2 regions of the Paenibacillus xanthanilyticus genome follow, and region 1 is predicted to be linked to the other one. Evidence: riboswitches for the same ligand, from Rfam matches in the RefSeq annotation. Region 1 holds a riboswitch; the other holds the start of a gene.

The links. Region 1 has a riboswitch for FMN ahead of ribD (bifunctional diaminohydroxyphosphoribosylaminopyrimidine deaminase/5-amino-6-(5-phosphoribosylamino)uracil reductase RibD). Riboswitches for the same ligand answer to the same signal wherever they lie in the genome.
Region 2: it holds a riboswitch for FMN, as region 1 does, so the genes downstream of both, ACFSKT_RS03830 (DMT family transporter) here and ribD (bifunctional diaminohydroxyphosphoribosylaminopyrimidine deaminase/5-amino-6-(5-phosphoribosylamino)uracil reductase RibD) in region 1, are expected to answer to the same signal.

The regions. Positions count from the first base shown of each region.
Region 1 is NZ_JBHUHA010000001.1:2,040,859-2,056,431, forward strand. It holds gene resB (cytochrome c biogenesis protein ResB) at 1-1,652, opposite strand, end outside; gene ACFSKT_RS08565 (redoxin domain-containing protein) at 1,673-2,188, opposite strand; gene ACFSKT_RS08570 (pseudouridine synthase) at 2,298-3,038, opposite strand; gene ACFSKT_RS08575 (spore maturation protein) at 3,175-3,708, opposite strand; gene ACFSKT_RS08580 (nucleoside recognition domain-containing protein) at 3,716-4,429, opposite strand; gene ACFSKT_RS08585 (serine hydrolase) at 4,429-5,616, opposite strand; gene ytfJ (GerW family sporulation protein) at 5,776-6,270, opposite strand; gene ACFSKT_RS08595 (DUF2953 domain-containing protein) at 6,369-7,064, opposite strand; gene scpB (SMC-Scp complex subunit ScpB) at 7,162-7,779, opposite strand; gene ACFSKT_RS08605 (segregation and condensation protein A) at 7,748-8,530, opposite strand; gene ribH (6,7-dimethyl-8-ribityllumazine synthase) at 8,579-9,049, opposite strand; gene ACFSKT_RS08615 (bifunctional 3,4-dihydroxy-2-butanone-4-phosphate synthase/GTP cyclohydrolase II) at 9,266-10,483, opposite strand; gene ribE (riboflavin synthase) at 10,499-11,176, opposite strand; gene ribD (bifunctional diaminohydroxyphosphoribosylaminopyrimidine deaminase/5-amino-6-(5-phosphoribosylamino)uracil reductase RibD) at 11,212-12,321, opposite strand; FMN riboswitch at 12,468-12,680, opposite strand; gene ACFSKT_RS08630 (hypothetical protein) at 12,837-13,181, opposite strand; gene ACFSKT_RS08635 (peptidylprolyl isomerase) at 13,349-13,780, opposite strand; gene lysA (diaminopimelate decarboxylase) at 13,903-15,234, opposite strand; gene ACFSKT_RS08645 (spore germination protein) at 15,372-15,573, opposite strand, start outside.
Region 2 is NZ_JBHUHA010000001.1:894,133-909,705, reverse strand. It holds gene ACFSKT_RS03895 (squalene/phytoene synthase family protein) at 1-300, shown strand, start outside; gene ACFSKT_RS03890 (HPr family phosphocarrier protein) at 444-704, opposite strand; gene ptsP (phosphoenolpyruvate--protein phosphotransferase) at 707-2,431, opposite strand; gene ACFSKT_RS03880 (mannitol-1-phosphate 5-dehydrogenase) at 2,455-3,621, opposite strand; gene ACFSKT_RS03875 (PTS mannitol transporter subunit IIA) at 3,618-4,055, opposite strand; gene ACFSKT_RS03870 (PRD domain-containing protein) at 4,058-6,121, opposite strand; gene ACFSKT_RS03865 (PTS mannitol transporter subunit IIBC) at 6,196-7,653, opposite strand; gene ACFSKT_RS03860 (aspartyl-phosphate phosphatase Spo0E family protein) at 7,890-8,048, opposite strand; gene ACFSKT_RS03855 (zinc-dependent alcohol dehydrogenase family protein) at 8,253-9,266, opposite strand; gene ACFSKT_RS03850 (winged helix-turn-helix transcriptional regulator) at 9,370-9,792, shown strand; gene ACFSKT_RS03845 (helix-turn-helix transcriptional regulator) at 9,854-10,696, opposite strand; gene fabF (beta-ketoacyl-ACP synthase II) at 10,819-12,060, shown strand; gene ACFSKT_RS03835 (NAD(P)/FAD-dependent oxidoreductase) at 12,219-13,127, shown strand; FMN riboswitch at 13,314-13,464, shown strand; gene ACFSKT_RS03830 (DMT family transporter) at 13,600-14,559, shown strand; gene ACFSKT_RS03825 (alpha/beta hydrolase family protein) at 14,752-15,573, shown strand, end outside.

The sequences.
Region 1 (15,573 bases):
CCTCCGTTATCGAGCGACTTGGGCTCCACGTCGATTCCCGTCCGCTTCAGAACGGCGGCGACGTCGCCACGCATGCCGTGAAAGTTTTTGTTCGTGTGAGCGCCGAGCAGCAGGCGCCCGTTGTCCACTCTCAGCCAGATCCGGCGATGATGCCAGTACGAGCCGAGGAAAACGCCGAAGATCCAGATGCCGGCGCCGACCCAAATATACGGCATCGCTTTGTCGATCCGGATATTGAGCGTGCTGGACATGCCTGCGAAAGTAACGCCCTCCATGGACGGCACTTTAATCTCGAACCGTTCGGCTAACTCGCCATTGATCTTGTCTTGGCTGAACGTGACCCGATCGTTCTGTTTGACGAAATAGATATACGGTTCGCCCTTCTCCGCGAGGCCGGGGCCTTTGAGCATGAAAATAAACGCCGGCGCATTGGGCTCGTCCGACTTCGTGCGCGGATTGCCCGCTTCGTCAATCGCGAAATCCAAGTATTTGGAATTCAGCTCTAGCGTATACGGGCCAAGCTCATACTTCAGCTCCGGACTGCGCATCGACAGCTTGAACGGCCCAAACGTTTCGCCGGTCTGCTTGTTGATCAGAACCGGATTCACCGCGGCGATCTTCGCTGTATCGTCGTAGCCGTACTGATAGATGTTCAGGCCCTTGTAAGACAAGGCTTCGTTGACGATAATGCCATGTCGTTTGACCTCCTGCAGAACCGGTTCTTTGGTCGGATCCTCGCAGTCGGCCGCGCACGTATAGAGCACCGCGTCCGTCTTGAACAGCTTCGGTCTTGCCGTTCCTTTCAGGCCCTCCGGCAGCTCTTCGTCCGTATAATAGTCGATCGTGAATTTCTCGTTCTTGATGTAATAATCCGTCTCCGGAATCTGAAGCGTCTCGCCTTCACGAATCGCCATGTAATTATCCATCGACCAGCCGGGCATCGAACGCAGCAGCACCGCGATCAGAAAGACGATGAGGCCGATATGGTTAATGTAAGGGCCCCAGCGGCTGAAGCGGTTCTTCTCGGCCAACAGCGCCGAGCCTTCGCGCTTCACCTTGTACCGCTTGCGCTTCAGTTCTTCCTCTACACGCGCCGCCCAGCTCTCGGCCTCTTGCGCCAATTCACCTTCGTAGACGGTGCGCTGTCGTCTGAGGAACTGCTCGTGCTTGCGCACCTGCTGCTTGCTGAGCGCCTTATAGAGCGGCAGCACCCGATCAAGGCTGCAAATGACAAGCGACGTGCCGATCATGACGAGCAGGAGCGTAAACCACCAGGATTCGTATGTATGCGAGAACCCGAGCTTATAATACCATTCGCCGACCCATCCGTACCGCTCCTCGTAATACGTGGAAGGATCGAACGAAATAAAGGCGCTTTCCTGAGTGAAGATGGTGCCGATCATGGCCCCGATCAGCGTGATGACGATCAGCCATACTGCAATTTTGACCGACGAGAAAAAATTCCATACCCGGTCGATCAGGCTCGGGTTTGCCTTCTGCGAACGTCTGGCCGCTCCGTCGTAGCGCATCTCGAGCGGCGCTTGCGAAGTCGCCTCGGCTTCCTCGAGCGGGTTGCCGCAGCTCTCGCACAAGACCGTGCCGACCGGATTCTGGTGGCCGCATTCGCATTTGGTATTCTTAAAAGATAACAACGTGTACACCCTCCTCCGGGTCAGGACTGAAGCAGTTTCGTGACGCGCGAATCAATGTCCTTCTCCGTCATGCCGCCTACGAATACGTCCATAACCGTACCGTCGGGCCTAACGAAGAACGTCGTCGGGAAGGACTTCACGCCGTATTCCGCCATTACCCTGCGTCCTTTGTCGAGAAGGATGTCGTACGTTACGCCATACTGCTGGGCGAAATGATTCGCCGTCAGCTGGTCCTCGCCCAGATTGATGCCGATAATTTCGAACGGCTGCCCTTGCTCGGTCCACTTCTCGTATTGCTTCTGCAAATCGGGCGTTTCGGTTACGCAAGGCGGGCAGAACGTGCCCCAGAAGTTAATGACCAGCGCTTTACCCTTGTAATCCTCCAGCTTGTGGGCGGCGCCGTCCGTGCCGAGCAGCGCGAATGCCGGGGGCTCCTCCCCTTTGCGAACCAAGCCGTCCTCAGACGAAAAAAGCGCCTTGCCGATTGCGTAGCCGCCGAGCAGCAAGACTCCGATAAAAATGACGATTTGCGTCATTCTGCGGTATTTCCCCATTGTTGTGCGTCACCGACCTTGCCATGTTGAACTTGAGATCCGATTTCAATTATAACGAAAATCGGACGGCAGTTAGATTGCCGTCGCGACGCTATTTTTGAACTTTATGTGTCTTGACCGCCATGTCCCGAAGCTCCTGCACTTCCTTCGGCGTCAAATGGCGATATTTGCCGCGCTGCAAATTCATGAGCCCAAGCTCGCCGAAGCGAATCCGTTTCAGGCGGGAGACGGGATGGTTGATCGCATCGAACATCCGGCGAACCTGACGGTTCCGACCCTCGTAAATCGTGATCATGATCGTCGCCTGCTTCTTCTCCGGATCCACGTCCTGGTACTCAACTTCCGCGGGCTGCGTCATGCCGTCCTCGAGCTTGATCCCCTTCTGCAGCTTCTCGAGCGCCGTTCCGTGCGGGACGCCCTTAACCGTAGCCAAGTATGTCTTCGGTACGTGGTGGCTCGGGTGCGTGAGCAGGTTCGCGAATTCGCCATCGTTGGTCAGAATCAGCAACCCTTCCGTATCATAGTCCAAACGACCTACCGGATAAACCCGTTCCTTGATGCCCGGCAGGAAATCGGACACGATTTTGCGGCCTTGCGGATCGCTTGCGCTCGTAATGACGCCCTTGGGCTTGTTCATCATCAGATAGAGCTTCTGCTCGCCGCGGATCGGCTTTCCTTTCACGGTAATGACGTCCGTCGCCGGGTCCGCCTTGACGCCGAGCGTCGTGACCGTCTCCCCGTTCACTTCGACCAACCCGGCCAAAATCAATTCTTCGCATTTGCGGCGCGATGCGACGCCCGCTTGCGCCAATATTTTCTGTAATCGTTCCAATTCTTTCACCTCACCTTTCATCATACCCTAAAATCGACAAAGAAGAAAAGCCGAGCATCGAAAAGAGCCCGTTTTTCGTCGATGCGCCGCGAGGCGCGGCCGACAATTAACGGGCTCGGTTCATGCTTGAGGAAAATTAACCGAATATGTATAAACAAATAAAGATGGCGGCGAGAAAACCGATAACGTCCGAGAATAAGCCAACCTTGAGCGCATAACGGCTCTTGCGAATGCCGACGGCGCCGAAATAGACGGTCAACACATATAACGTCGTGTCCGTGCTGCCCTGAATCGTGGAAGCGATGCGGCCAATCATGGAATCAGGTCCGTGCGTCTTGATCAGCTCGGTCGTGAAGGCGAGCGAACCCGCGCCGGTGATGGGCCGGAGCAGGCCAAGCGGGAGCACCTCGCTCGGAATGCCCATCTGATCGAATAGGGGACGTATGAGAGCAATAAGCAAATCCATCGCGCCGGATGCCCGAAACATGCTAATGGCGACCATCATGCCGACCAAATGCGGAATGATATTAACCGCGGTACCGAATCCGTCCTTCGCGCCGTCCAAGAAGCTCTCATAAACGGGAACCTTGCGAAACGCCGCGTAGAGCGGGATAAATACGATCATGAACGGGATCGTCCAAGCGGAAATTGTGCTGATCCATCCGTACATGCCGCGATCACCCCTTCCCACCGGCAGCCGGCGGTGCGGCCGTTATCGAAGCGATCGTGCCGCCTCCGGATGAAACGGGGGATGGCTTCGCCGTGTCGCGGGCGATGCCAGGCGGTCCGCCGGTACGATCGCGGCCGATCGGCGGTTTGCTTCGATACCGGTACCAACGGTCGGCCAGGATGGCCGCTGCCGTCGCTACGGCCGTCGCAGCCAGTGTCGTGCCAACGATTTCGGCGGGGTGCGCCGAGCCGTATGTCATGCGAATGGCGATGAGCGTCGTCGGCACAAGCGTAATGCTCGCGGTGTTCAGCGCAAGCAGCGTGCACATCGCCGGGGTCGCTGTTTCCTTATCGGGGTTCAGCTTCTGCAGCTCCTGCATCGCCTTGATGCCCATCGGTGTCGCTGCGTTGCCGAGACCGAGAATATTGGCGCTCATGTTGCTCATAATGTAGCCGAGCGCGGGATGACCCTTCGGCACATCGGGGAACAAGAAGCGCACGACCGGCTGAAGCAAAGCGGCCAGCTTGTTCAGCAGGCCGCCCTCCTCCGCCACGCGCATGAGCCCCATCCAGAACACCATCACGCTGATCAAGCCGAAGCTGACCGAGACCCCGGTCTTCGCGCCTTCGAACGCCGCTTCGGTCAGCAGCTCCATCCGGCCGTTGACGACGGCCGCCACGAAGCTCGCCGTGATGAAGAACAGCCATATCCAGTTGACCATTAAATGGCCTCCTTCCCCCCAAACAAGACTTTAAGCACCTGCTTGATCGAACTGGCGAACACGTAAGCCCACGGCTCGTTCAGCCGTGCCGTCCGTTCGGCGGTCGACCAGGCTGGTTTCTCCGGCAGGTCGATTCGCGGTCCGTCCGGATCGTACACCGGCGTCTCGGCGATTTTCTTCGCGCCCAGATACCACTCAATGTGCCCCCGTTCGCCCAGCGTGTAATCCATCGTCATCGGATTGACGAGCACCAGCTTGTTCGTCAACTGCGCCCGCTCTCCTTTGCCGAACGGATAGCGGAACGTGCGCCCTGCCACTAACGGGTGTCCGGCGATCGGTTGACCTTTATGGACAACTTCGTCAAGCGGGAAATTCGCGAATCCCCAATCCAGCAGCCGTTTATGATCAACCCAATCGCTTCGATCGCTGAGCGTGACCGCGGCCAGCTGCTGACTATCCCGCGTAGCCGAGCTGACGAGACAGCGCAGCGCCGCTTTCGTATAGCCGGTCTTGACGCCATCGGCGCCTTCATACATATTGAGCATCTTGTTTTTGTTCATCCACTTGTAATCCCGGCCGGAAGCGAGCTTCCCCTTTGTCTTCACGATTTCCTTGAATACCGGGTTATGCATCGCGTAGGCCGTCAGCTTGGCCAAATCGTTCGCCGTCGAATAATGGCCCTTCTGATCCAAGCCGCTGGGATTCATGAATTGACTGTTCTTGAGCCCGATCATCTTCGCTTTCTCGTTCATTAAATAGACGAAGCCCTCCTCCGAACCGCCGACATGTTCGGCGATCGCCGTTGCCGCGTCGTTGCCGGAACGCAGCATCAGTCCGTAGAGCATTTCCTCCAGCGTCAATTCTTCGCCCAGCTTCAGATAGATCGAGGAGCCTTCTTTGCCTGCCGCCCTTTTGCTTGTCTTGACCTTATCGGTTAGCTTGCCGTGCTCGATCGCGACGATCGCGGTCATAATTTTGGTCAAGCTCGCGATCAGCATCGGCTTATCGCCGTCTTCGCTATATAAAATCCGGCCCGATTCAACGTCGATCAGCGAGGTCGCCTGCGCGTTCGTATAGATCGGCGGAGCCGCTGCAGCTTTGGCCGCCGGCAAAAGCGGCATGCCGGCGCACGCAATAACTAGCGCAAGCATGGCGGTTATCCAAGGGCGTGGGATGAATTGCCTCATATCGAGTGATCCTCCTTGTGTCGTAGACGCGCGGAAGCGCCGGGTCTTGTACAGTATATGTGCGCGGGACAAGGTTATGTCCGGGAAGTCGTGATCGTAAAACGCCGAAAACAAGAAAACTGCTCTGTCAGAGCAGTTTCCCCGTGTTTGGCTTGCGTGCTAGATGATATGCCCATCCGTCGTGTTGATCGTATCGATATAGACCGAGGTGGTATCCTCCATTTGGTTGCCGCCGTTCTTCTTGAACATGCTTTGCAGCTTGTCGAACACTTGCGGCGCGGACTCGATAACGCGCTCCACCAGATGCGTTTGGCTATCCAGCGGCACGACACGCACGCCTTGCGCGCCGACGACCAGGAACGCGATCGGCGTGATCGACACGCCGCCGCCGCTGCCGCCGCCAAACGGCATGCTGACGAGCGAGTTATGGGCGTCCGTCGAGGCGTGGCTGCCGGTTTGCGCCTGATCCGCCAAATTGCCGAGGCGGATGTCGCTGCCGCCGGCAACGAAGCCGAAGCCGACTTTCGAGATCGGCATGATCACGCTGCCGTCGGGCGTCTGTACCGGATCGCCGACGATCGTGTTGACGTCGACCATTTCCTTGATATTTTCCATGGCCGTCTGCATTAGACCTTGTATCGGGTGCTCATTCATCGTTGTAGGCCCTCCTTCGGCTCTTCGTTCATGTGTTGGTTTCCTGCCCTATCATCATGCCCTGTCGATTCGGTTCTTATGTGGGCAGGCGCCGGGCGTCAAGCGCGGAGCAAGATCCGCTGCCAGCCGACCAACCCTCGTAATATGCCCCGCATATGGCGCATTTTGAACAGCAGATAAATACCCGCAAAAATCATGTAACCCAGGCGCAGCTTGACGGTAAAATGCCACTCGGTGGAAAAATGGGCCGAGTTGTAGACCGGATCCACGCTGATCTGAGGCTCCGTCTTCAACCGAATCATCTGGGACAGGACGCCGATCGCCGTCGTTTTGATCGTCCATACCGTCCCGGTCGCCATCGCGGTCCACATCGCATCCCCCGTGCCGACCGCCGTGCGCCATCTCCATTCGGTCAAGTGAACGTGACTCAGCGTCGTCCTTACCCAGCCCAGAAGCGAATCCGTCTGCTTCAGCAGCATGTTCATCCAATCTATCGATTGAAATACGGCGCGCGCATCGACCTTATCGTTTGTGGTTTGCTCGCTGTCGCCTCCCATATTTTGCTTCGTCTTCTCTTCTTTGAGCTCGACGTTGAGCCCCTTCATCTTCATGATCGGCATTTCCCAATGGTAATGAATAAGCCCCATTAACCCGCGCACCCGCAGCTCGGCATGATCGTCGGTCCCGATCCGTTTGACCATTCCCCGAATGACGATGCGGGACATAAGAGCCGATCCGATCAGCAACAAAAAAAGACCTGCCGCGATCCACCAGCCGAACGGATAACCAAGCATGGGCGATTCCCCCTCTGCTTCCTGTTATAGTCGGCTATAGTATGGATCAAGCGTACAGATCTCATGCGCCCTGCGGCTTTTGCCCGCCAGCGTAGTTCTATTTCTTATCCGCCCCGGCCGGCGGCATCTCTTCGAGCGTCATCTGGCGTTCTTCCAGCTTCTCGAACAACAGCTGCGTTTGTTCGTCCAACGAGTCGTCGTCCACCGAAGCCGGCTCCGGCAGCGATTCCAGACTCGGCAAGCTGAAGTAGTCGAGGAACGACTTCGTCGTCCCGTATAGGATCGGTCGTCCGATCGCCTCGGCGCGCCCCACCTCTTCGATCAAATCTTTGGATACAAGCGTGGCGATGGCGCGGTCGCTCTTCACGCCGCGGATCTCTTCGATATCGATACGCGTAATCGGCTGTCGATAAGCGACGATCGACAGCGTCTCGAGCGCCGCTTGGGAAAGACTCGAACGGGTCGGCGAATACGCCATCCGCTCGAAATAAGCCGCGTGATCCGGGTTCGTCGTCAGCCGGAACGCGCCGGCGACGAGCGACATTTGGATGCCCCGTTTCTTCTTCTTCAGCTCGGCCATCAGCTCTTTGGCGATATCGTGGGCAACGGCGGCATCCGTTTGTAAAATGTCGGCCAGCTGCTTGGCGGTCAAGCCCTCATCCCCCGCCATGAACAGCAAACCTTCAATAACTGTCTTCCACTTCGAGTAATCCACCTTCTGCCGCTTCCCCTCTCCAATTGATTACGATATCGTCAAACAGCCCATGCTGGTAGCAGCGGATATGCTTCATCTTCATCAGCTCAAGCAGGGCAAGGAACGTCACGACGATCTCGTGACGGCTCATTTCCTGCTTGATTAATTTCGAGAATCGGACCGTCTCGTGCTGACGCAGCACCTCGACGATGTCGCGAATACGATCCTTCACCGAAATTTCGTCCCGGTGCACGGTCGCCACCACATTGCGGCGCGAGGCCCGCTTCAACGCCTTCTGGAACGCCTTGATCAGATCGCCGATATGCAGCCCTTTCACCGGGTTGTCCGGAATGACCGGCATATACGGCGTCAAATCCTCGGCTTCCTTCGTATACACGAGACTTCGCGCGAATTCCATGCCGCGGAGTTCCTCCGCGATCTGCTTGAACTTCCGATACTCCACCAGCTTGGCAATCAGCTCGTCGCGGGGATCGAGCTCGCCTTCGTCCTGCCAGTAGTCGAATTCTTCTTCGATGACCGGAGGTTTCGGAAGCAATTGCTTGCTCTTTATCGACAGCAGCGTGGCCGCCATGACGAGAAACTCGCTGGTTACCTCAAGCTCCAGCTCCTGCATCGCATTCAAGTAGTCCATATATTGATCCGTGATTTCGCTGATGGACACCTCGTGAATGTCGATCTCCGCCTTGTCAATCAAGTGAAGAAGCAGGTCAAGCGGACCTTCAAAAGACTCCAGTTTGTATGTCACCGACATGTTGCGGCTGCCTCCTGCGTAATTTTTGCTTGCGTTTTGGGGGCTTGGTTAGCCCTTAAGCTGCTTCGTCAGATTCGCCATCTCGATGGCGCTGATCGCCGATTCCCAGCCCTTGTTGCCCGCCTTCGTGCCCGCGCGCTCGACCGCCTGCTCGATCGAGTCCGTCGTCAGCACGCCGAAGATCGTCGGCACGCCGGTCTTCAGCCCTACCGCCGCCACGCCTTTGGCCGCTTCGTTGCAGACGAAATCAAAGTGCGGCGTGGATCCGCGAATGACCGCGCCGAGTGTAATAACGGCGTCGTATTTGCCGCTCTCCGCCATCTTCTGCGTAATCAGCGGAATTTCGAATGCGCCCGGCACCCAGGCGATCTCCACTTCATTATCGTCCACGCCATGACGCTTCAACGCGTCCAGCGCGCCGCTCAGCAGCTTGCTTACAATAAATTCGTTGAAACGGCCAACGACGATCCCGTAGCGCAGTCCTTGCGAAACTAAGTGTCCTTCGTATATATGTGGCATAATTTCCGTCATCCTCTCATGGGTCGTATTAATCTGAACGCAAATCAATCCGCTTTAGCTGAATGCTGCATTCCCAATCTTTCGATTGTGAACGCAAACCAATCCGCTTAGCTGAATGCTGCATTCCCAATCTTTCGATTGTGAACGTAAACCAATCAGCTTCTTGCTGAATGCTGCATTCCCAATCTTCAGATTGTGAACGCAAACCAATCAGCCTTAAATTTCAAATTCAAGCAAATGTCCGAGCTTCGCTTTCTTCGTATGCAAGTAATCCGTATTGTCCGCTTTCGTCTCCGTCTGAATCGGAACACGCTCCACCACTTCGAGCCCGTAGCCTTCCAAACCGCGAATCTTGCGCGGGTTATTCGTCATGAGCCTCATTTGGCTGACGCCGAGATCTTTCAAAATTTGCGCGCCGATGCCGTAATCGCGCAGGTCGGGGGCGAATCCCAATTTAATATTCGCGTCGACCGTGTCGAATCCCTGCTCCTGCAGCGCATAGGCTTTCAATTTATTGATAAGCCCGATGCCACGACCTTCCTGGCGCATGTACAGCAGCACGCCGCTGCCCGCTTCCTCGATTTGCCGGAGCGCTGCGGCTAGCTGAGGCCCGCAATCGCAGCGGTGAGAGTGGAACGAATCCCCGGTTAGGCATTCGGAATGCACGCGCACGAGCGTCGGTTGATCCGGGGCGATTTCGCCTTTTACGAGCGCCACATGCTCCTTGCTGTCGACGTCGTTCGTATACGCAACGGCGCGGAACGTGCCGAAATCCGTCGGCAGATTCACGTCTACGGCGCGGTGGACGAGCTTCTCCTTTTTATTGCGGTATTCGATCATGCCCTCGATGGAGATTAGTTTCAGCCCATGACGCTTCTTGAACTCCACCAAGTCCATCAGTCTGGCCATCGTACCGTCTTCTTTGATGATCTCGCAAATCACGCCCGCCGGAGCGGAACCGCACATCCGAGCCAGGTCGATGGCCGCTTCCGTATGCCCAGCCCTGCGCAGCACGCCGCCGGCTCTTGCGATGAGGGGGAAGATGTGGCCCGGGCGGCGGAAGTCGGACGGCTTGGCGGACGAATCGATCAGCGCCTGGATCGTCTGCGACCGTTCGCCGGCCGATATCCCCGTCGAGGTCGTGACGTGGTCGACGGACACCGTGAACGCCGTCCCATGGTAATCCGTATTATGCGTGACCATCGGCGGCAGGTCCAGCTCCTCCGCCCGCTCTTGCGTAATCGGCACGCACACGAGCCCGCGGGCTTCCGAAATCATGAAGTTGATGACCTCGGGCGAAGTCTTGTCCGCAAGCGCGATCAGATCGCCTTCGTTCTCCCGGTCTTCGTCGTCCACTACGATAATGCACTTACCTTCGCGCAAATCCTGCAGCGCGTCTTCAATCGGGTCGAATATCGTTTGGTCCGTTGTCATGCTTGTTCACTCTCCCTAGAAAAAACCGTTCTCGGCGAGAAAAGCCGCCGTTAATCCGCCGCTCTTCTTCCGGTTCTGCTCGCCGTCTTGCCCCGCGGCTCCCGGATAGCGCAGCAGATGGTCCACGTATTTACCCAGCACGTCGCCTTCGATATTGATGACGCTGCCGGGCTGCTTCAATTGAAGCGCGGTCTCCCGCAGCGTATGCGGGATGATGGAGACGGAAAACTCGTTGTCGCTCCGGTCGATAACCGTCAAGCTGATTCCGTCTAGCGTGACCGACCCTTGCGCGATGACATAACGCATCAGCGACGCGTCGTGGGGCTGAATCGTAAAGACGACCGCGTTCGCATCCGGCGTTCGCGCCATGATCGTGCCCGTCCCGTCGACGTGTCCCTGGACGATATGGCCGCCGAATCGTCCGCCAGCCTGCATCGCGCGCTCGAGATTGAGCCGCTCGCCCGGACGCATATCCTTCAAATTCGTATGACGAAAGGTCTGCGGCATGACGTCGACGGTAAACGAAGCGGCGTCGAAATCCGTCACGGTCAAGCACACCCCGTTCACGGCGATGCTATCGCCGTCCTTCACGTCACCCAGCACGCGCGACGCCTCGATCGTCAGCTTCATGGCCTCGCCTTGCTTGTAGGAACGCTTGAGCGTCCCTACTTCTTCAATCAATCCCGTAAACAAGTTACTCCCCCTCCCGCTCCAATCGCGATCCGGATTCAGCGATCCGCGTACTTCGGATAGCCGGTTAGGCAATAATCGTCGCCGACCTGCTCCATCGTCACGCCGGTCAGGCCGATCGCCTCGCTCATTCGTTCAAAGCCGCCGAAGGAGAAGGCTTCCGGAGCGGCGTCGCCGCCGATAATCTTCGGCGCGATAAACAGCATGATCTTATCGATCAGGCCGAGCTCCAGCATGGCGCCGTTCAGCTTGCCGCCGCCTTCGAGCAGAATCGAGCCGATCTCAAGCTCCCCAAGCTTCGTCATGGCGATCTCCAGATCGACTTGTTCGCCCACACCGCACGCCAGCACTCGCGCTCCTGCGGATTCAAGCGCGGCTCGCCGCTTCTCGTCCGCCCCTCCGACCGTCAAGATAATAACGGGGACGTCCTTGTTATGAAACAGGCGGGAAGTCACCGGCAGCCTTAGTTTGGAATCCACGATAATGCGAGCCGGATGCACCGCAGGCACACTGAGCCTTGTCGTTAGCTCCGGATCGTCGGCGAGCGCGGTCTGTACGCCGACCATAATGCCCATATGCTGGTGCCGAAGCGTATGTACCTGTTCACGGGCCGCCGGGCCGCTGACATAGCGGCTGTCGCCGGTCTTCGCGGCGATTTTGCCGTCCAGCGTCATCGCGGTCTTAAGCGTCACGAACGGCTTGCGCGTCGTAATGAATTTGTTGAATTTCTCGTTCATCCGCTCCGAAGCTTCGCCGAGCAGGCCGACCTCGACGTCGATTCCCGCCTCTTGCAGCCGCTTCACGCCCCGGCCAGCGACCATCGGATTCGGATCCGTGCAGGCGACGACGACGCGGGATACGTTAGCCTCGATTAGCCGCTCGCAGCATGGAGGCGTCTTGCCGTGATGGCTGCACGGCTCGAGCGTCACATAAGCGGTAGCGCCTTCGGCTTGGTCGCCGGCCATGCGCAGCGCATGCACTTCGGCGTGACCTTCGCCGCGCTTCAGATGGGCGCCGAGTCCGACGATGCGGCCTTCCTTGACGATGACGCAGCCGACGACCGGATTAATGTCGGTCTGGCCGCTTGCTTTCGCCGCCATATCCAAGGCGAGCTGCATATAGTATGCGTCATTTAACACGATCGACAAAATAAAAACACCCCTATCCGCATGAAGCCGACGGGGTGATGGGAGTGACACAAGGAAACAGCACAAGAACACGCTCAAATAAAACCTATGACTGCGTGAAAAAAAGAACAAGTCGCCAGGTTATATCGTTGAACGGTATACGCTGCCGCCCCCTTCTCCCATCCAGACTATACTGTCGGTCCCGGAATCACACCGGGTCCACCGTCCATTCGCCGCCGCTCTCGCAAGTCGAGAAGCGTCACGCGAGCTGTCCGGGTCACGGACTGACAAGCTCGTTATCGGCTCGCATGCGAGATGCGTGGCCGAAACCGCCCTTGATCACCGCCGGTTGGGAATTTCACCCTGCCCCGAAGGTAAGCTGCAATACTTTGACAAAATGTTACCACTCCCCCTGAAAAAAAGCAACCAGCTTCCCTTTCTGCAGTATCGTCGGCCCTTCGGCGCGCGGATGCGGCCAGCAGAAAAAAGCTCGGCGCCTATCGGGCGGCCGAGCGTCAATTTCATGGTATTTCGGTTCACTTGTATCCGGGTAAGTAGTGGTTCTGATTCTCCAGCTTCGGCAAAATGTCCATCGACTCGATATGCGCCTTCGTCTCAGGCGTGCCGATCTTGTAAATATACGCATAGAGCATCTCCAAATGCTCGCTGAACCGGTCCGTCGCTGGGTCGCGCTCGGCGGACTTGTACGGGATCGCGGCCCTCACATGCGTCAGCTGATCATCCTTGTCCTCCTGCTCGAGCAGCTTCTCCAGCGCGAGCAGCTCCTCCTCGTTTGCGTATATTGTCAGCTGCTCCGCGATCGACGGCGCTGTCTCGATCGTCCGGGCGGATACCGACATATAGTATCGACTGCGTTCCATAAGCTCAGCTCCCCCTTCAACTCTTGCTCGGCACGGGTAGACCGCCCTTCATTAGGCGCCCGTTGCCGGTCTTCGATAGTTGTTAATACACGGCCAAGCTGCTCCCGAAACAGAAAATCCCCCGCGCGGTTGTCACCGCTGCGGGGGATTCGTTCACTCCGGCTTGCTTACACTTCGACGACTTCGACTTTCTCCATCTTCACGCCGTTCTTGAACGTGTCGACGTGCTCCATGCCTTTTGCCACTTTACCGAACACGGTATGTCCGCCGTCCAGATGAGGCTGCGGCTGGTAACAGATGTAGAACTGGCTGCCGCCTGTATTGCGTCCGGCGTGCGCCATCGCGAGCGTGCCGCGCTCGTGCTTGTTCGGGTTGATCTCGCAGTTGATCGTATAGCCCGGGCCGCCTGTGCCCATGCCGTTCGGGCAGCCGCCTTGCGCGACGAAGCCCGGAATGACGCGGTGGAACGTAAGACCGTTGTAAAAGCCCTCGTTTGCCAGCTTCTCGAAGTTTGCAACTGTATTAGGCGCGTCTTGATCGAACAGGTCCAGTACGACTTCCGCTCCGTCCGCCATCGTGATTTTCGCTTGTTTTGCCATTGAAATCCACCCTTTCGGTTATCTAAACATTGCCATTATAGCAGAAAGCGTCCCCGATAAAAAGCTTGTCCCCCGGCGAACGCCGCATGAAGCGGCCGTAAGCACCGGGGGACGGAAGCGAATTATTGGACCGCGGACGCTTTCTTCATTCGCGCCGGCAAAATATCGTTGCCCACAATGTCGTCCAGCGACTCGCGCTTGACGACCAGATCCGAGTGGCCATCCTTCACGAAGACGACGCTCGGACGGCGAATCCGGTTATAGTTGCTCGCCATCGAATAGTTGTAGGCGCCCGTGCACAGCACCGCGAGCAGATCGCCCGTCTGCGGCTTCGCCAATACGCAATCGATGATCAGCTTGTCGCCGCTCTCGCAGCATTTGCCGGCGACCGTCACGGTCTCTTCGGCAGCGTCGTCCGCCCGATTCGCGATAACGGCTTCGTACTTGGACTCGTAGAGCGCCGGACGCGGGTTGTCGGTCATGCCGCCGTCAACGGCGATGTACTTGCGCACGCCGGGAATATCTTTGCTTGTCCCGATCGTGTAGAGCGTCGTGCCGGCATCGCCGACGATGCTGCGGCCAGGCTCCACCCAAATTTCCGGAATGGGATAGTTTGCCGCGCCGAAGTTGTCTTTGATCGCGTCCGTAATCGCCTTGACGTAGGTTGCGACCGGCAGCGGCGTGTCGCCTTCCACATAGCGGATGCCGAAGCCGCCGCCCAGATTGATAACGGGGAACGTTACACTCAGTTCATCCCGAACGAGCAGGGCGAATTGCGCCACTTTGCTCGCCGCTACCTCGAAGCCGTCGACCTCGAAGATTTGGGAGCCGATATGGGAATGGACGCCGAGCAGCTCCAGATTCGGCAGCTCATGCGCTTCCCGCACCCCGCGGAACGCAGCGCCGCTTTCAACGTCGAACCCGAATTTGGAATCTTGCTGGCCGGTCGAAATATACTCATGCGTATGCGCTTCGACGCCCGGCGTAACGCGGAGCAGTACGTTTACTTTCATCCCTTTATCGCCGGCCAGCGCGTTCAAGAGGGCCAGCTCGTCGAAGTTATCCACGACGAAGCAACCGATCTCGGCGTCCAGCGCCATCAAAATCTCGTCCGGCGTCTTGTTGTTGCCATGGAAATGGATGCGATGCGCCGGGAATCCGGCCTTCAGCGCGGTATACAGCTCGCCGTCGGAGACGACGTCCAGCGACAGGCCTTCCTGCTCCGCGATCGCGCACATCGCCATGACGCTGAACGCCTTGCTGGCATACGCAACCTGGAATTTCAAGCCCGATGCCTTGAATGCCTCGACGTATTCGCGCGCGCGCTGACGCACGAGCGCCTCGTCCACAATATATAGCGGGGTTCCGTATTGTTTCGCCAATTCGGTGACATCACAGCCGCCGATTGTCAAATGCCCTTGGCCGTTAATTGCGCTTGTTCCGTGTAAATACATTGTTTCCCCTCCGGCTTCTCCATGAAATCCCATGACGATTGGTTTGCATCATTTAACGAAAGTATATCCTACCCCTGTCCCCTGGTAAAATGGATAAATTCGCATTTCATTTGCATTATTTGCGGTCGTGATGGCCGTTAATGCACTTGGCCCCCTCTGCCGCTTCCGCTGCCGCTGCTGCCGCCCGGCATCTTGTCGCGCTGCTGCGGCTTGAGCAAATTCGGACGCGTCCGGTTCTGCAGCACGGGAGGACGCACGATGATGTTCCACATCCCCTTGGCGTCGAACGGGATGAACGGCCACAAGTACGGACGGTTGAAGGAACGTTCCATGGCCAGC
Region 2 (15,573 bases), 1.1 Mb from region 1:
GCGGTCGCCTTCGGACGCGGCCTGCAGGCGGTCAATATTCTGCGGAATAAGGCGGAGGACAGCACGCGCGGCGTCAGCTTTTTCCCGAAGGGCTGGGGCATGGACGAGATGCTCGCCTACACGCGACGCAATCTGAAGGAAGCGGACGCCTATTTGGCCGAACTGAAAGAAGGGCAGGCGAAGGCGTTCTGCAAAATTCCGCTGGCGCTCGCGCACGCGACCGTCAAGCTTATCTCGGGCGGCGGCAACAAGCTGACGCGGGACGCGGTCTTGAAGATTGTAAACAAGCTAAGCGGGTAACTGAATAGCAGTGCTAGAGTTGAAGAAGCGGACGCGCGGTGCGTCCGCTTTTTTTCCGTTGATAGAGACGCAAAAAAGTACGCAGCTTAGTCAGCCGCGTACTCTTTGTATGCAACGTGAGGATATAAGCGAGATAAGGACAATTATTCGTACATTTGGGTCAATAGGGCGCCAAGCGCTTCCATCGCTTGCTCTTCTTGCTCGCCGTCGACTTCGAGCGTCACCTCGTCGTGCTGGGCGATCCCGAGCGTCAAGAGGCCGATCGAACTTTTGCCGTTGGCTTTTTTGTTTTTGTTCATGAGCGTGACTTTGCAGGGAAAGCCGTTGGCGGCTTGAACGAACGTTTTGGCGGGACGGACGTGAAAACCGGTCGGGTTGATGACGGTGAATGTTTTCGTAAGCATGGTTAATTCGCTCCTTTAAGCTGGTGTTGGACAAAATGCAGGACCTCTTCCTGCGTTCGCATGGTCAGCGCTTGTTCGGCCAGTCGCGACCATTCATGCTTGGACAATCCCGCAATCAGCTCGCGCGTCGGCAATACGGAACCGGCGCTCATGCTGAATTCGTGGAGTCCGAGCCCGAGCAGGAGAGGGACCGCCGACGGGTCGCCGGCCATCTCGCCGCACATGCCGACCCACTTGCCTTCGCGTTCGGCGGCGCGAATGACCATGTTGACCAAACGGAGAATCGTTGGATGGCAAGGTTGATAGAGGTAGGCGACCGATTCGTTCATACGGTCGGCGGCCATCGTATATTGAATGAGATCGTTCGTGCCGATGCTGAAGAAATCCACTTCCTTGGCGAACAGATCGGCGGCGACGGCGGCGGAAGGCACTTCGATCATCATGCCGACTTCGATGCGGGCAGCGAGTTCGACACCTTCCGATTCGAGCTTGGCGCGCTCCTCGGCAAGGACGCGCTTCGCTTCTCGCAATTCGTCCAGCACCGCGATCATCGGGAACATGATTTTGAGGTTGCCGAAGCGGCTGGCTCGCAGCAGCGCCCGAAGCTGGGTCCGGAACAGGTCTTCGCGCTTCAGACAGAAGCGGAGCGCCCGCAGACCGAGGAAGGGGTTGCTTTCCTTGGGCAAATTCAAGTACGGCAGCTCCTTGTCCCCGCCGATATCGAGCGTTCGGATGACGACGGGTTTGCCTTCCATTTTCTCCAGCACGGCCTTATAGCTGTGCATCTGCTCCTCTTCGCTCGGCAGCGAATCACGTCCCATATAGAGAAACTCGGTGCGGAACAGGCCGATGCCTTCAGCGCCGTTTGCGATCGCTTTGGCGACGTCCTCGACGCGGCCGATGTTGGCGGCCAATTCGACGCGGGCGCCGTCAAGCGAAGCGGTCGGCAGCTCTTTCAGCCGGGCCAGATTCGCCTTGCGCTCGTCGTACTTCCGCTTCCTCGCCTTGTATTCCGCCAATTCTTCGTCGGTCGGATTCACGATCAGGCGGCCTTCCATTGCATCCATCACGACTAGCGTGCCGCCCGGGAGATCAAGCAGCGATTCCCCGATGCCGACGATGGCTGGCACATCGAGCGACCGGGCCATGATCGCAGAGTGGGAGGTGCGGCTGCCGACGACGGTAACGAACCCTTGCACCGCGTCGAGATTCAGCTGCGCCGTATCCGAAGGCGTCAGATCTTCAGCCGCGATGATGCAGGTTTCCGTGATCGTCGACAAGTCTTGGTGCGGCTCGCCCAGCAGATGACTTGTCACGCGCGCGGTAATGTCTCGAATATCGACCGCGCGTTCGCGAAGCAGCTCGTTCTCCATCGACTCCAGCATGGCGATGAACATGCCGGCGACTTCATGCAGCGCGTACTCGGCGTTCACCGCTTCCTCGGCGATCTTCTCGTTCGTCGCGTCGATGAGCTCGGGATCTTCCAGCAGCATCAAGTGGCCTTCGAAAATCTCCGCTTTCTCCGCGCCAAGACGCTGTTCGGTCAGCTGCCGTATCGTTCGGAGCTCCGCTCTGGACTGTTCGATCGCTGCCGCCAAGCGGGCCTGCTCCGCATGCGTGTCCGCGACTTGTTCCCGAAGGGGAGCGGGGCGAGCCGGCTTGAGCGTCACGATGCTGGCAATCGCATAACCAGGCGAGGCGGCGATTCCGGATAGGATTTGACTCATGTTGTTAGACCTCCTTCTCTCGGTTAGGCGAGCCCGCGTTGATGTGGACGCGTGGCTTCGTAGCGACGAACGATCTCGGCATGAATCGGATGATCTTCCGCAAGACCGGAATAGCGTGCGATTGTTGCGGACAGCCCATTTGACCGGAGTGATTGTTGAATCTCGGCCGCTTCGGCATCGTCCGCATCATCAAATCGCAGCGCGGCGGCCATGGCGAAGGCGAGATGCCCGTAGGGCAGACCGTTCTCCAGCGCGAGCAGGGCAGGGCGGACCAAGCGATCGTTCGGCGATAGCTTCCGGATCGGCGAACGGCCGACACGCTCGACTTCATCGCTAAGATGCGGGTTCGTGAAACGGCTCAGGATTTTATCGATATAGCGGGCGTGTTCGTCCGCGGGAAATCCGTATTTGCGCACCAACACCGCACCCGTCTCTTCAAGGACGGCGCGTACCTCGGCGGCTACCGACGCGGATGCCAGCGCTTCCTGGATCGTCCGGCATCCGGCTAGGTAGCCGTGGTAAGCGGCGGTGCAGTGGCCGGTATTCACCGTGAACAGCTTCCGTTCAATGTAAGGCTCCAGGCCATCTACGTAATGAACGCCGTCAATGTCGGGCAAACCCGGCAGCATGGCCGAGCGGTCGATGACCCATTCATAGAAGGGCTCGACGGTGACATGAAGCGGATCCTCGTGATGCTGGATCGGCACGATACGATCGACCGCGGCGTCGGGGAAGGCGATGTACCGATTGAAAGCTTCATGAAGCTCGACTGGAAGATGCCCGAGCACCGACTCCTTCAGCTGCGTGCTCCCGCCGATCGCGTTCTCACAGGCGATTACGTGCAGCGGCGAGGGCTGCTCGGCTTGCAGCCGCAGCGCGATGCCCTGCGCGAGGGCGCCGGCGATATGCTTCAGGATGTGTACGCCCACGGCGGTCGTGACGAGATCGGCCGAAGCGACCGTCTCGGCGACGAGCCGCGCGTCTTTGCCGTCGATCGCATCCACGCCTTCCACCAAGATCAGCTCGTCGCTGCTGTCCGCAAGAGAGACGGTATATGCGCGCCGGGATTGAAGCGCGCTCACGAGCGTGTCGTTCACGTCGGAGAAGACGACCTCATAACCGGCTCGGGAGAGCAGGAGCCCGATGAAGCCGCGTCCGATATTGCCGGCGCCAAAATGAACGGCCTTCATCCTTCCATCCCCCTCTCGAAGATGGCGATCAGCTCTTCCGCGGAGGAAGCATTCAGAATCTGAGCCATGTTCTCGTCATCCGAGACAAGCATGGCCACGTTGGTGAGCAGCTCCAGATGATCGTCCCCGGCAGCGGCGATGCCGATGACCAGGTTCGCCGGTTCGCCTTCGCCGAAATCGACGCCCTCGGGAAGCACGACGATCGACAAGCCCGTCGAGCGAATCAAGCTTTTCGCCTCGTTCGTGCCATGCGGGATCGCAAGGCCGCCGCCCATATAGGTGGATAGGGCGTTCTCGCGTTCGATCATTTTGTCCACGTACTCGGCCGGCGCGTGGCCCGCTTGGACGAGCAGTTCGCCAGCGAGTCTGATCGCTTCGTATTTGTCGCTTGCGGCAGCGTTTAATTTCACTTTATCGGTCGAAAGAATAGGCATGGTTAAACTCTCCAATCCATTTTTGATTTAATGACATGCTCCAGCTCGCCGGCAAGAAAGACGCGTATCTGTTCTGTATCGCCGTCTTCCAGCAGCGCCAGCGTTTCCGGCAGGAGCAGCAGGGCGCTAATTTCACTTAAAATGGCAAGCGCGGATTTCGACAGCTCGTGCGGCGCGAGCATGAGCAGCAGCTGGCGCGCGCCCGCGCCGCCCGAGAGCGCGACCGGATGGTCGAGCCGGAACAGAAGCAGGAGCGGGAAGCGTACGGCATCGCTTCGCGTATGCACGAGGGCGAGCTCCGTATCGGGAATGAGCTGGCTGCCGTGCCGTTCGCGTTCGAGCAAGCCGGCCACTACCGGAGCCGGGGCGGTTAGCGCGCCGAGCTTTAACGCATAGCCGCAGATGTCCTGCAGCACCGCCTCGAATTCGGCGCCGGGCGGGCATGCCAGCGTGATGGCATCGAACCGCTCGATCAGCGCATGCGCCTCGAGCGCATAATCGCGCAGCCCGGCCAACCTTGCGATGGCGTTCAGTTCCGTAGGCGCCGCGGATACCTGCGGACGGCTCGTTTCATTCCGGGCGACGGTCGGGGCTGCCGCCAGCTTATGGACGAACTTCCGGAGCCGTTCGGTCTCCTCCGACGTGAGGAGGGGACTTAATTTAATGTAACGCTCCGGCTTAATGGGCAAATCAACGGTCGAAATAATGAGATCGTAATCGGACGGAGGGGTCCGGACGGCTTCGAACCAAGACACCCGTCCGATCAACTCGATCTGCGGCAGCTCCTTCGTGATGCGGACCGCCAGCATTTTGGACGAGCCGATGCCGCTCGTGCAGACGAGCAGGGCGCGCACGGGCACAGTCAACAGGTTGGCGCGCTCCAGCGCCGCGCCGAAATGCATCGTCAGAAAGCCGATTTCTTCTTCGGGAAGCTCATAACCGCTCAGCTTCCTCGCCGTCGCTTCGCGAATGGCCTCGAACAGTTCCGCGTAATCCCGCTTGATTTGAAGTAGGAGCGGATTGCGAATTTGCTGTCCTTCCCGGATGCGTTGCAGAGCGGGCTCCATATGATGAAGGAGACCTTCGATGAGCGAGCGGTCGCGCATCAGGGAGACGCCTAGCCGGCTTTCCACCTCTGCGATAAGCTCCACGACGAGCTCGATTTGCGGGAAGTGCTCGGCGACCGGAACTTGCTCGGAAGCGTCCCAACCGGACAGCAAGTGAGCGGCATAGGCCAGTTCGCGCTCGGGCAGATTCACATCCAGGAATCGCGCATAGGCATGCGCCCGTTCCCAATCGCTCGGCGTCGATTCCTCCGGCATCGCATCGACGATGCGGCCAGCGAGATATCGGGAGAGGGCGATCGCCAGGCGGAGCACGAGAAGCGTGTACGATTCTTCGGAAAGATTCGTTCTGTGCTGCTCCTCGAGCCGCCACAGCGCCTTCTCGACGCGGAAGAAGCCTTCGAGCCCGATCAGCTCCAGCAGACGTTCGCGTATCGGCGAATGTCCCGCCGCATCATCGGCGGCCTCGAACAAATCGGCCGGATCGAGAAATTGGCGGGCCAGCCGGAAGATGAACCGCCGGATCGCCCGCTCGCTGCCCTGAAGCTCGACGCCGTAGCCGCGTCGCCGCTCCAGCGCAAGACCCGAGCCGGTTAACAGCGATTCCCACTCGTCCAGATCGCTGCTGATCGTCGGAATCGCCGCCTGCAGTTCATGCGCGAGCGCAAACAATTTCGTCGGTTCCGATTCCTCGATCAGCCGCAGCATCGTCAGCACTTTGCGTTCTTGGGCGCCGTGGCCCAATCCGGTGACGTCCGCATGCTTGAGCGTGCGTCGGAAAGCGTCCAGCTTCTCGGGTTCCGCGTCCAGCGCGAGTCCAGAGCCGGACTTGCGCAGCAGGGCGATGCCGGCGTCGTTCAAGGCGGTCTCGATATCCTGCAGCTCCCGGTGGACGGTTCTCGCGCTCACGCGGACCGATTCCGCGATTTCGGCGACGGTGATGCCGTCCGGCCGGTTCGTAAGCAGCGCCGCGATCTGGCGCTGCCGGTTCGACATTTTCATGGGCATCATCCTACGTCTTGGAATAAAAGAGCTGTAACGCCGAAGCCAGGGGCGTCAGCGTTACAGAGGGAGCATTACGACAATCGTTTGACGAGGTCGTCGTATTCCGGACTTTTCAGGAAATTATCGATCGAGATGTGCTCGGCGTTCGGCGCCTTCTGCTTCGCGCGGTCGGTCAGCGTCTTATGCGTAATGACGATATCCGCGTCGGCAGGGATGTCGCTGATTGCCGTGTTCACGACGGTGACCGGAATGCCGGCGGTCGTGATCTTCTTCCTTAATATGGACGCGCCCATCGCGCTCGATCCCATGCCGGCGTCGCAGGAGAAGACGATTTTGCTTACGTCCGCCTTGGCGCGCCGGTCATTGGCTGCAGGAACAGAAGCGGCTGCGGCAGTTTCAGCCGCGGCCGAAGCCGCCGGAGTGGCAATGCCCGCACTTTTCATTTCTTTCATTTTGGCCGAAGCTTGCTCCAGCTCGTCGTCTTGCTCCGTCTTGCGGCTCGTCTTCAGCAGCAGCGACGCGACGACGAAAGAGACGAGGGCGCCTGCGATCACGCCGGTGAAGATCGCGAACATGCCGCCTTTAGGCGCCATCGCGATGTAGGCGAAAATGCTGCCTGGCGACGGCGGCGCGACAAGACCCGCATTGAACAAGGAGAACGTCGCGGTGCCGGCCACGCCGCCCGCGATCGCCGCCAGAATAAGGCGCGGGTTCATCAGCACGTACGGGAAGTAGATCTCGTGAATCCCGCCGAAGAAGTGGATGATGGCAGCGCCGGGAGCCGATTGTTTGGCCGAGCCGCGACCGAAGATGCAGTACGCCAGCAGGATGCCAAGACCCGGACCCGGGTTCGATTCGAGCATGAAGATAATCGATTTGCCGACCTCCGACGCTTGCTCCAGCGCGATCGGGCTCAGTACGCCATGGTTGATGGCGTTGTTGAGGAACAGGATTTTGCCCGGCTCGATGAGCACGTTGGCAAAGGCGAGCAGATGATTATCGATCAGGAACTCGACGCCGTCGGCGAGCACGTTGCTGATCGCCTGGACGATCGGGCCGATCGCCTTGAAAGCAATGACGGCGAGAATGCCGCCGATGATGCCGGACGAGAAGTTGTTGACGAGCATTTCGAAGCCGGACTTGATTTTGCCTTCGATGGCCTTGTCGAATTGCTTCAGCACCCAAGCGGCGCCGGGGCCGACGAGCATCGCGCCCAGGAACATCGGGATGTCGGCGCCGATCACGACGCCCATCGTCGCGACGGCGCCGATGACGCCGCCCCGCGTGCCATGGATCATCGTGCCGCCCGTGTAGCCGATCAAGAGCGGCAGCAGGTACTTGATCATCGGGTCCACCAATTTGGCCAGTTCTTCGTTCGGAATCCAGCCGGTCGGAATGAAGAGCGCCGTGATGAGTCCCCATGCGATGAACGCGCCGATATTCGGCATGACCATCCCGCTAAGGAAGCGCCCGAATCGTTGTACTGCTACCCGGACACCTTCTTTTTGTGGTTGTACGGTGTTGGACATCAGGTAATCCTCCCTTTATTTCGTCACGCCCGCATCGTTTGCATCCGATAACGGGAATGATTCCATCCTAATGGAGAACGCTTACAGCTTCAATTCAAGGAAAATCAGGTTTCGTCATGAACGCTGTTGCCAACATTTGCATTGGCGGCAGGCATAACAAAAAGAACCGGGGCATTAGAAGCAAGCGGCGCTTGGCTAATCCACGGTTCTCGCGTGTTTGGCATATGTAGGGCAATTCATGCGGTTTTCGGCATTTGCATCGATTCGACGATGAGCACATCCAGCTGCTGGCTCCAATAAATAACCTCAGGATGGAGCAGATTCATGCCGTGTTTCTCCGCAACAGCAATCATTTTCGAACGCAGCCGGTTGATCATAGGATTCATTTCCGCCATCTGGCACCATCCCTTTTTCGAAGTTATGAGCCTAGTATAAACCGCAGTTGTGAGAAAACAATTAGAAAAGCGTGAAAATCAGGAAATGCTCCGAATGATTACCTTCCATCCTCCTTATACCCGCTCCAATTCGTAGCAAAACAATAGGGAATAAAAAAACCATCTTTTGGCAATCAAATGCCGAGAGATGGCGTGAAGCGTGCTTTAGACGGTAACGACGATTTTACCGAAGTGAACGCCTTGCTCCAGTCGACGAAGGGCGTCCACGGCTTCTTCGAATGGAAATACGCTGTCGATTACGGGACGTATGCGGCCGGTCTCAAGGGCGAGGTTCATGGCCTCGAACATGGCGCGGCTGCCGACATTAATGCCTTGCAGGGTGATTTTCTTCTGCAGCACGGCAATCAGATCGAGGTTGTTCGTTCGCGCGCCTGACAGAATGCCGACGACGCTGACCCGCCCGCCGGTTCGAACGGCGTTAACGGAGCGTTCAATCGTCGCGGCGCCGCCGAGATCAACCACATGATCGGCGCCTTCTCCCCCGGTAATCGCCCTTACAGCTTCATCCCAATCCGGCGTCGACCGATAATTGATCCCGAAGTCTGCGCCGAGGGCTTTGGCGCGCGCCAGCTTCTCGTCGCTCCCGGAAGCGACGATGACCCTCGCGCCGTGCAGTTTCGCGAACTGCAGCGCGAAGAGCGCTACGCCGCCGGTGCCTTGCACGACGACCGTGTCGCCAGCTTTCACGCGGCCTTCTTCCACGATCGCATGCCAAGCCGTCACGCCTGCGCAGGGAAGCGCCGCAGCCTCCGGGTCGGTCAGATAATTCGGAACAAAGACAAGGCCGTTCTCGTCGATCACCGCATACTCGGTTAATAATCCAGGCAGCGGGCTGCCAAGCGTGCTCCCAGCGTAACGGCGATGCGGGGGACCTGTCAGCCACTGCTGGGTGAATATGCCGCTCACGCGGTCTCCGATGTTGAAGCGGCTGACGTCCGAGCCGATGCCAACGATCTCGCCGACGCCGTCCGAAACCGGCGTGAACGGGAGGGGCAAGTCGGGAGCGTAGAAGCCGTCGATGACGCCTAGATCTCTAGCATTTAGCGACACGGCGCGTATGCGGATCAGCACCTCGCGTGGCCCCGGCACGGGTATGGGCCGATCGGCCATTTTCAAGTGATCCAAACTAAATCCTCCGTTAAGCTCATACAATTTCATGGCTATCTCTCCTTCGTTTATCGGTATAGACACACTTTAGTCTGCGAACTAAAATAAAGTAAGTAGGCACTTTAAAGTATCCGGATTATCGGAGGGAGAGACGATGGGCAAACGAAAGGCAGCGGTGCCGGATATTTCGATCGCGAAATGCGGCTACAGTTTGTTGCTGGAAATTATCGCGAGCAAATGGGCGGTTCTCGCCATCTATGCCATGGAAGGCGGCGCCGTCCGATACGGCGAATTTCTTCGTAGAATCGAAGGGATATCCAAAAAGATGCTCACGCAAACGCTGCGGCAATTAGAACGCGACGGTCTCCTAGAGCGGGACGTTCACGATACGATCCCGCCGGGCGTCGAATATCGGCTGACCCCGCTTGGGCGTTCGCTCCTCATCCCGCTTCGGCATATGAAGTCCTGGGCGGTCGATCATTATCCGCTGGTGCGCGAGGCGCGAGACGCCTACGACAAGCGCTCAGACCAAGACGCGGGCAGCGAGAGGGAGGAGCAGCACAGCAGTCGTGGGTGAAGATGAAGGGACTTAGGATACGTCCGCCGTATCCCAAGTCCCTTATTCGGCGCTGCGCCGATTATGGCGCCGCATCCATGTATTGCTTCAATTTCGCTTCCGTATTCGACTCGGGGGCGGGCGTATAGATGCTGCAGCGCAAATCGCCGCTGCCGTGCGCCTGCAGGGAGGTTAACTGGAAAAGCATCTTGCGCGCCTTGGCATGGCGAAATTCGAGCAGCACCTCGGGCGCATAACTGACCTGACCTTGTTCCCAAAGCCGTCTGAAGTCAGGGTGATCGGCGATCATGCCGCGCAGGAAGTGTTCGTACCATTCATCGTCGACGTACTGACCGTAATAGGAGCGGAACATGGCCAGGAAGCCGCCGGCGAACTGTTCCCAATTCACGGCTAACCGCTGGAACTCCCGGCGCGTGAAGAGCAGCTTGATCATATTGCGCTCGTGCTCGGGAATTTGCTCGAAGTCCATGAAGACGTAAGCGGCCGCGGCGTTCCAGCCGACGATCTGGCATTTTCGGTCCGATATAATCGCCGGACAATACCGCAGCTCGTCGATGATCTTGCGCAAGGAGGGCGTCAGCCGCGGATTGTCAGCCGCAAGCTTGGCGACGCTTGCGCCGGAATCCGAAGCAAGCGCGTACATATACTTCCGCTCGTCGTCCGTCAGCCGAAGGGCCGCCGCGACATTGTCCAGCACGGAGGCCGATACCTGGATATCCCGCCCTTGCTCCAGCCAGGTATACCAGGTGGAGCTGACACCTGCGAGCTGCGCCACTTCTTCCCTTCGCAAGCCGGGCGTCCGTCTGCGAGTGCCGGCCGGAAGGCCGGCCGTCTCCGGCGTCAGGCGGGCGCGAGCCGCCTTCAAGAATGCCGACAGCGCTTGCAGCCGGGTGGGTTGATGCATGCGGATCCCTTCTTTCGTGACGTAAGCTGGTAGCACTTATACTAGGATAAACAACAACTTGTAATAGGATAACATAGATGGCAAGATTACATCCATAAGAGGCTGGAAGGGGATGGGTGGACATGGAAAGAGTCGTTATTACGGGCATGGGTATCGTATCGCCGCTGGGCAACAGCGTTGACGCGTTCTGGGACAAGCTGACGCGAGGGGAATCGGGCGTGCGGGCGATCGAATCGTTCGATACGGCAGGCCATAAGGCGAGGATTGCCGGCACCGTGCGTGATTTCGACGCTCAGGCGTTATTCGGGACGAAGGAAGCACGGCGGATGGACCGGTTCTGCCAGTTCGCGCTTGCGGCCGCCGATCAAGCGTTGGCACATGCCGCGCTGGACCTTGCGAGCATCGACAAGGAGCGTCTTGGCGTCTATGTCGGGTCGGGCATCGGCGGCATCCACACGCTGACGGAGCAGCACGCGACGCTGCTTGGCAAAGGCCCGGGCCGCGTCAGTCCGACGCTCGTGCCGATGATGATCGCGAACATGGCAGCGGCCATGATCAGCATCCGGTTGGGCGCGCTCGGCCCGACGCTCGCGCCGGTGACGGCTTGCTCGATCGGCAACACGGCGATCGGAGAGGCGTATCACCGCATCCAATCCGGAAGAACGGACGTCATCTTCGCCGGCGGTTCGGAGGCGGCCGTCTCCGAGATTGCAACGGCAAGCTTCGCGAACGCGACCGCCGTGTCCACGCGCAATGACGAGCCGGAGCGGGCGAGCCGACCGTTCGACGCCGGCCGCGACGGGTTCGTCCTCGGCGAAGGCGCGGCCATACTCGTGCTGGAATCGCTGACGCACGCCCGCGACCGCGGGGCGCCGATACTCGCCGAAGTGATCGGTTACGGGGCGAGCTCCGATGCGTATCATATTGTCGCGACCCATCCGGAAGGCGAAGGCGCCTACCGCGCCATGCGCGAAGCGATTCGGGAAGCGGGCATTGGGCCGGAGGAAGTGGACGTCATCAGCGCGCATGCGACGAGCACGGAGCTGGGCGACCGCTCCGAGACGATGGCGATCAAGCGCTTGTTTGGCGAAGCCGCCTACCGCATCCCGGTGACCGCGAACAAATCGATGACCGGCCATATGCTCGGCGCTGCCGGAGGAGCGGAAGCGATCGCGCTCGTGCAGAGTTTGCGAACCGGCATTATTCCGCCGACGATCAACCAAGAGACGCCCGATCCCGATTGCGATCTGGACGTCGTGCCGAACGAGGCGCGGCGGGCCGAGCTGCGAATCGGCATCTCGAATTCGTTCGGATTCGGCGGCCATAACGCCGTTATCGTGATCAAGCGCTGGGTAGAACAATAACCATGAACGAGCGGTTGCCATTCCGGATGGCGACCGCCTTTTTGCTTGCACGAGTATTTAAAAATCGTCAAAGGGGAATGAAAACAGGCGCAGCTGCCATATTTATCTATATTGCGGAATTAGGGGGCAAGGGATCGGACAAGTGAAGGAGGAGAACTATGCGGTATGATTGCGCGATTCTCGGCGGGGGGCCGGCCGGATTGAACGCCGCGCTCTTGCTGGGGCGCGCCAGAAGAGAGGTGCTGCTGCTCGACGACGGGCAGCCCCGTAACCGGGTGACGCGGGCATCGCACGGTTTCCTGACTCGGGACGGCGTACAGCCTGCCGAGTTTCGAAGACTCGCGCACGAGGAGCTGGCACGTTATCCATCCGTCGCCGCAGCGCGTCAGAAGGTCATCCGCGTGAATCGGTCGCCATCGGGATTTTCGCTGCAGACCGCAAGCGGCTCGCAATACGAGGCTGGACGAATCATTTTGGCAACGGGGCTGGCGGAGTCCTTCCCGGACATCGAGGGCTTCGGCGATTTCTATGGCAGCAGCTTGTTCAATTGCCCGTACTGCGACGGTTGGGAGCTGCGCGACAAGCGGCTCGTGCTCGTGTCCGAGAGCGCTGGCGCGTTCCATACGGCCAAGCTGCTCTACAACTGGAGCAAAGATCTAATCGTCTGCACCAATTGGCAGACGAATTTGTCGGCCGAGCAGCAGATCGCGCTGCACCGGAGAGGCATCAGCGTGTATACGAAGCCGATCGCAAGGTACGAGGGGAGAGACGGGCAGCTCGAGGCCATCCGGTTCAAGGACGGGACGTCGATTGCGCGAGATGGCGGCTTCGTGACGCCGAGATTCGCGCAGAAGAGCGATTTCGGCGAGCAGCTGGGCTGCGAATTGAATGCGTTCGGCGCCATCGTTACCGACGCGTTCGGCCGAACGAGCGCGCGAGGCGTCTACGCCGCCGGCGATTCCTCGGTCGTCTCGCCGTCCCAGCTGGTCATTGCCGCCGCGGAAGGCAGCAGGGCCGCGATGGGCGTGAACGCCGATTTGACGGAAGACGTTTTTCGGGACGCCTAACAATCGAACCTGCGTTGTCGATGGCATTCCGAATTCAACGTTGTCATGCGGCGACTGAGCAATCGCCGGAAGTCGCGTCCACGCGCCGCTTATTTATTCATAGTGCAGCACTTTGAATTGTGGGCTAGACATTTTGAGAAGAAAGTAATAAACTATAGAAAGTGAAGTGGCATTGCAAAATCTAATATCGATCTTCGGGGTAGGGTGCAATTCCCGACCGGCGGTAACTTTCACATGGAGGAAAGAAGCCCGCGACTCCTCTTCCCGTCAGCGGGCGGGGGACTGATTTGGTGCGAATCCAAGGCCGACGGTATAGTCCGGATGGTAGAAGATCAGCTGTAAATTTGCGGGGGACTCGTCTCGTCTAAAGAGGCTAATCCGCAGGTTTATTTGACTGGCCCCGTTTTGCGCATGACGCGCAAGACGGGGCCTTCTTCCTTCATGTCCCTGGATCCAGAAGGGGTAATTATTCATGAGTACCGTATCGGTAACACCTGTTCTGCGAACCAAGCGCGGCCTGCCCGCGTTCTGGCTCGTCGTCATCGGCGCCGCGTTATGGGGCGTCGACCCGCTGTTCCGCATCTTGCTGCTGGAGCATCTGACTTCCACGCAGATCGTTCTGCTGGAACACGCGATTCTGTTCCTCTTCGCCGCGCCCGTCCTATGGAGCCGCCGCGGCGAGCTTAGCGGCCTGCGGCTATCGCATGTCGGCGCGCTGCTGTTCGTGTCATGGGGCGGCTCGGCGATCGCCACGATCCTGTTCACGAAGGGGCTGGCGAGCGGCGATCTGAACGCGGTTCTGCTGCTGCAGAAGCTTCAGCCGCTATTCGCGATTTTGCTCGCGCGCTGGCTGCTGAAGGAGCATCTGCCTCGCAGGTTCGGCTTCTTGTTCGTGCTGGCGCTGTTGGGCACGTATCTCCTGACCTTCGGGTTCTCGATTCCCCAAAGCGGCGCCTCCGACTTTATTCAGATCGGCAGCATGTTCTCGATCGGCGCCGCGCTGCTATGGGGCGGCTCCACCGTGATGGGCCGTTACATGCTGGGCAAAATGTCCTACGAGACGGTCACCTCGCTTCGGTTCATCCTGGCGCTGCCGCTGCTGTTCGTCCTCACGCTGACGCAGAGCCACGGATGGACGATGCCGGCCGAAGGGCGCGATACGGGGCTGCTCGTCCTTAATTTGGCGCTTTCGGCGCTGCTGCCCGGGCTGTTCAGCATGCTGCTCTACTACAAAGGGCTGAGCACGGTGAAGGCCTCTTACGCCACGCTGGCGGAGCTCAGCTTCCCGATGGTCGGCGTCATTATTAACTGGGTCGTCTTCGATCAAATGATCTCGTTCCCGCAGTTGATCGGCTTCATGTTGATCTGGACGACGCTGTTCGCGATCTCGTGGCAGCAGGACGAACCCGAGAAACCGGCACCGAAGCCATAAATTCAAATATTGCGCATGCAGAGCGCGCCTCGATAGAGGCCGCTCTTTTTCTACATATATAGCAACGAAAATGTTCACAATTTGCTTCAAAACCAATCCGCTCGCCAGGTGAAAATTGATTACCCGTGGAGAATCAATCTTTGGTAAGATAGTGAAACGCGGCAGGCATAGACGAGGCAAGGAGGAAGGATCATGGATCAACAACCGCTTGATACGGCTTCTTTCGAGTTCGCGCTCGAACGGGATTTGACCATTCGAGGCGAAGTGCGCGCGACCGGCGAGGAAGGACGCAGACCGGTCGTGCTGCTCGTCCACGGCTTCAAAGGCTTTAAGGATTGGGGATTCTTCCCGTATGCCGCCGAGCGGCTGGCGCAAAGCGGGTTCGCGGTCGTGACGTTCAATTTCAGCTGCAACGGAGTCGGCCAATCCGATTTCGACGAGCTGCACAAATTCGGACGGAATACATACAGCCGGGAACAGGCGGATTTGTCCGCGCTGCTCGAGCGTTTGCAGGCCGGCGACTTGCCGCTGTCGGATCGGATGGACGCGTCGCGGATCGCGCTGGTCGGCCACAGCCGTGGCGGAGGCAACAGTCTGATTGCCGCGGCCAGCCATCCGGATGCATGCCAAGCGGTCGTAAGCTGGAACGGGATCGCCGACGCCAATCTGTTCGGAGACGAGTTCCGAGAGCAGGTGCTTCGCGACGGGATCGGCTATGTGGAGAACGCGCGCACGAAGCAGCAGATGCCGATTACGGCGGGGTTCTTCGAGGATTTGGCGCAAAACCGCGAGCGGTTCGACATCCTTAAGGCCATCGCGAGCTTGACGGTGCCGGTGTTAACGATTCAAGGCGACCAGGATGCGCCGCGGCTCGTCCTCGGTCATGAACGACTCCGTCAGGCCGCGCCGGATCAGCGGCATTTGCGGATTGAAGGCGCGAACCATACCTTCGGCGCGGTCCATCCGTTCGCCGGCCCGACGCCGCATCTCGAGCGTGCGCTGGAATTAACCGTC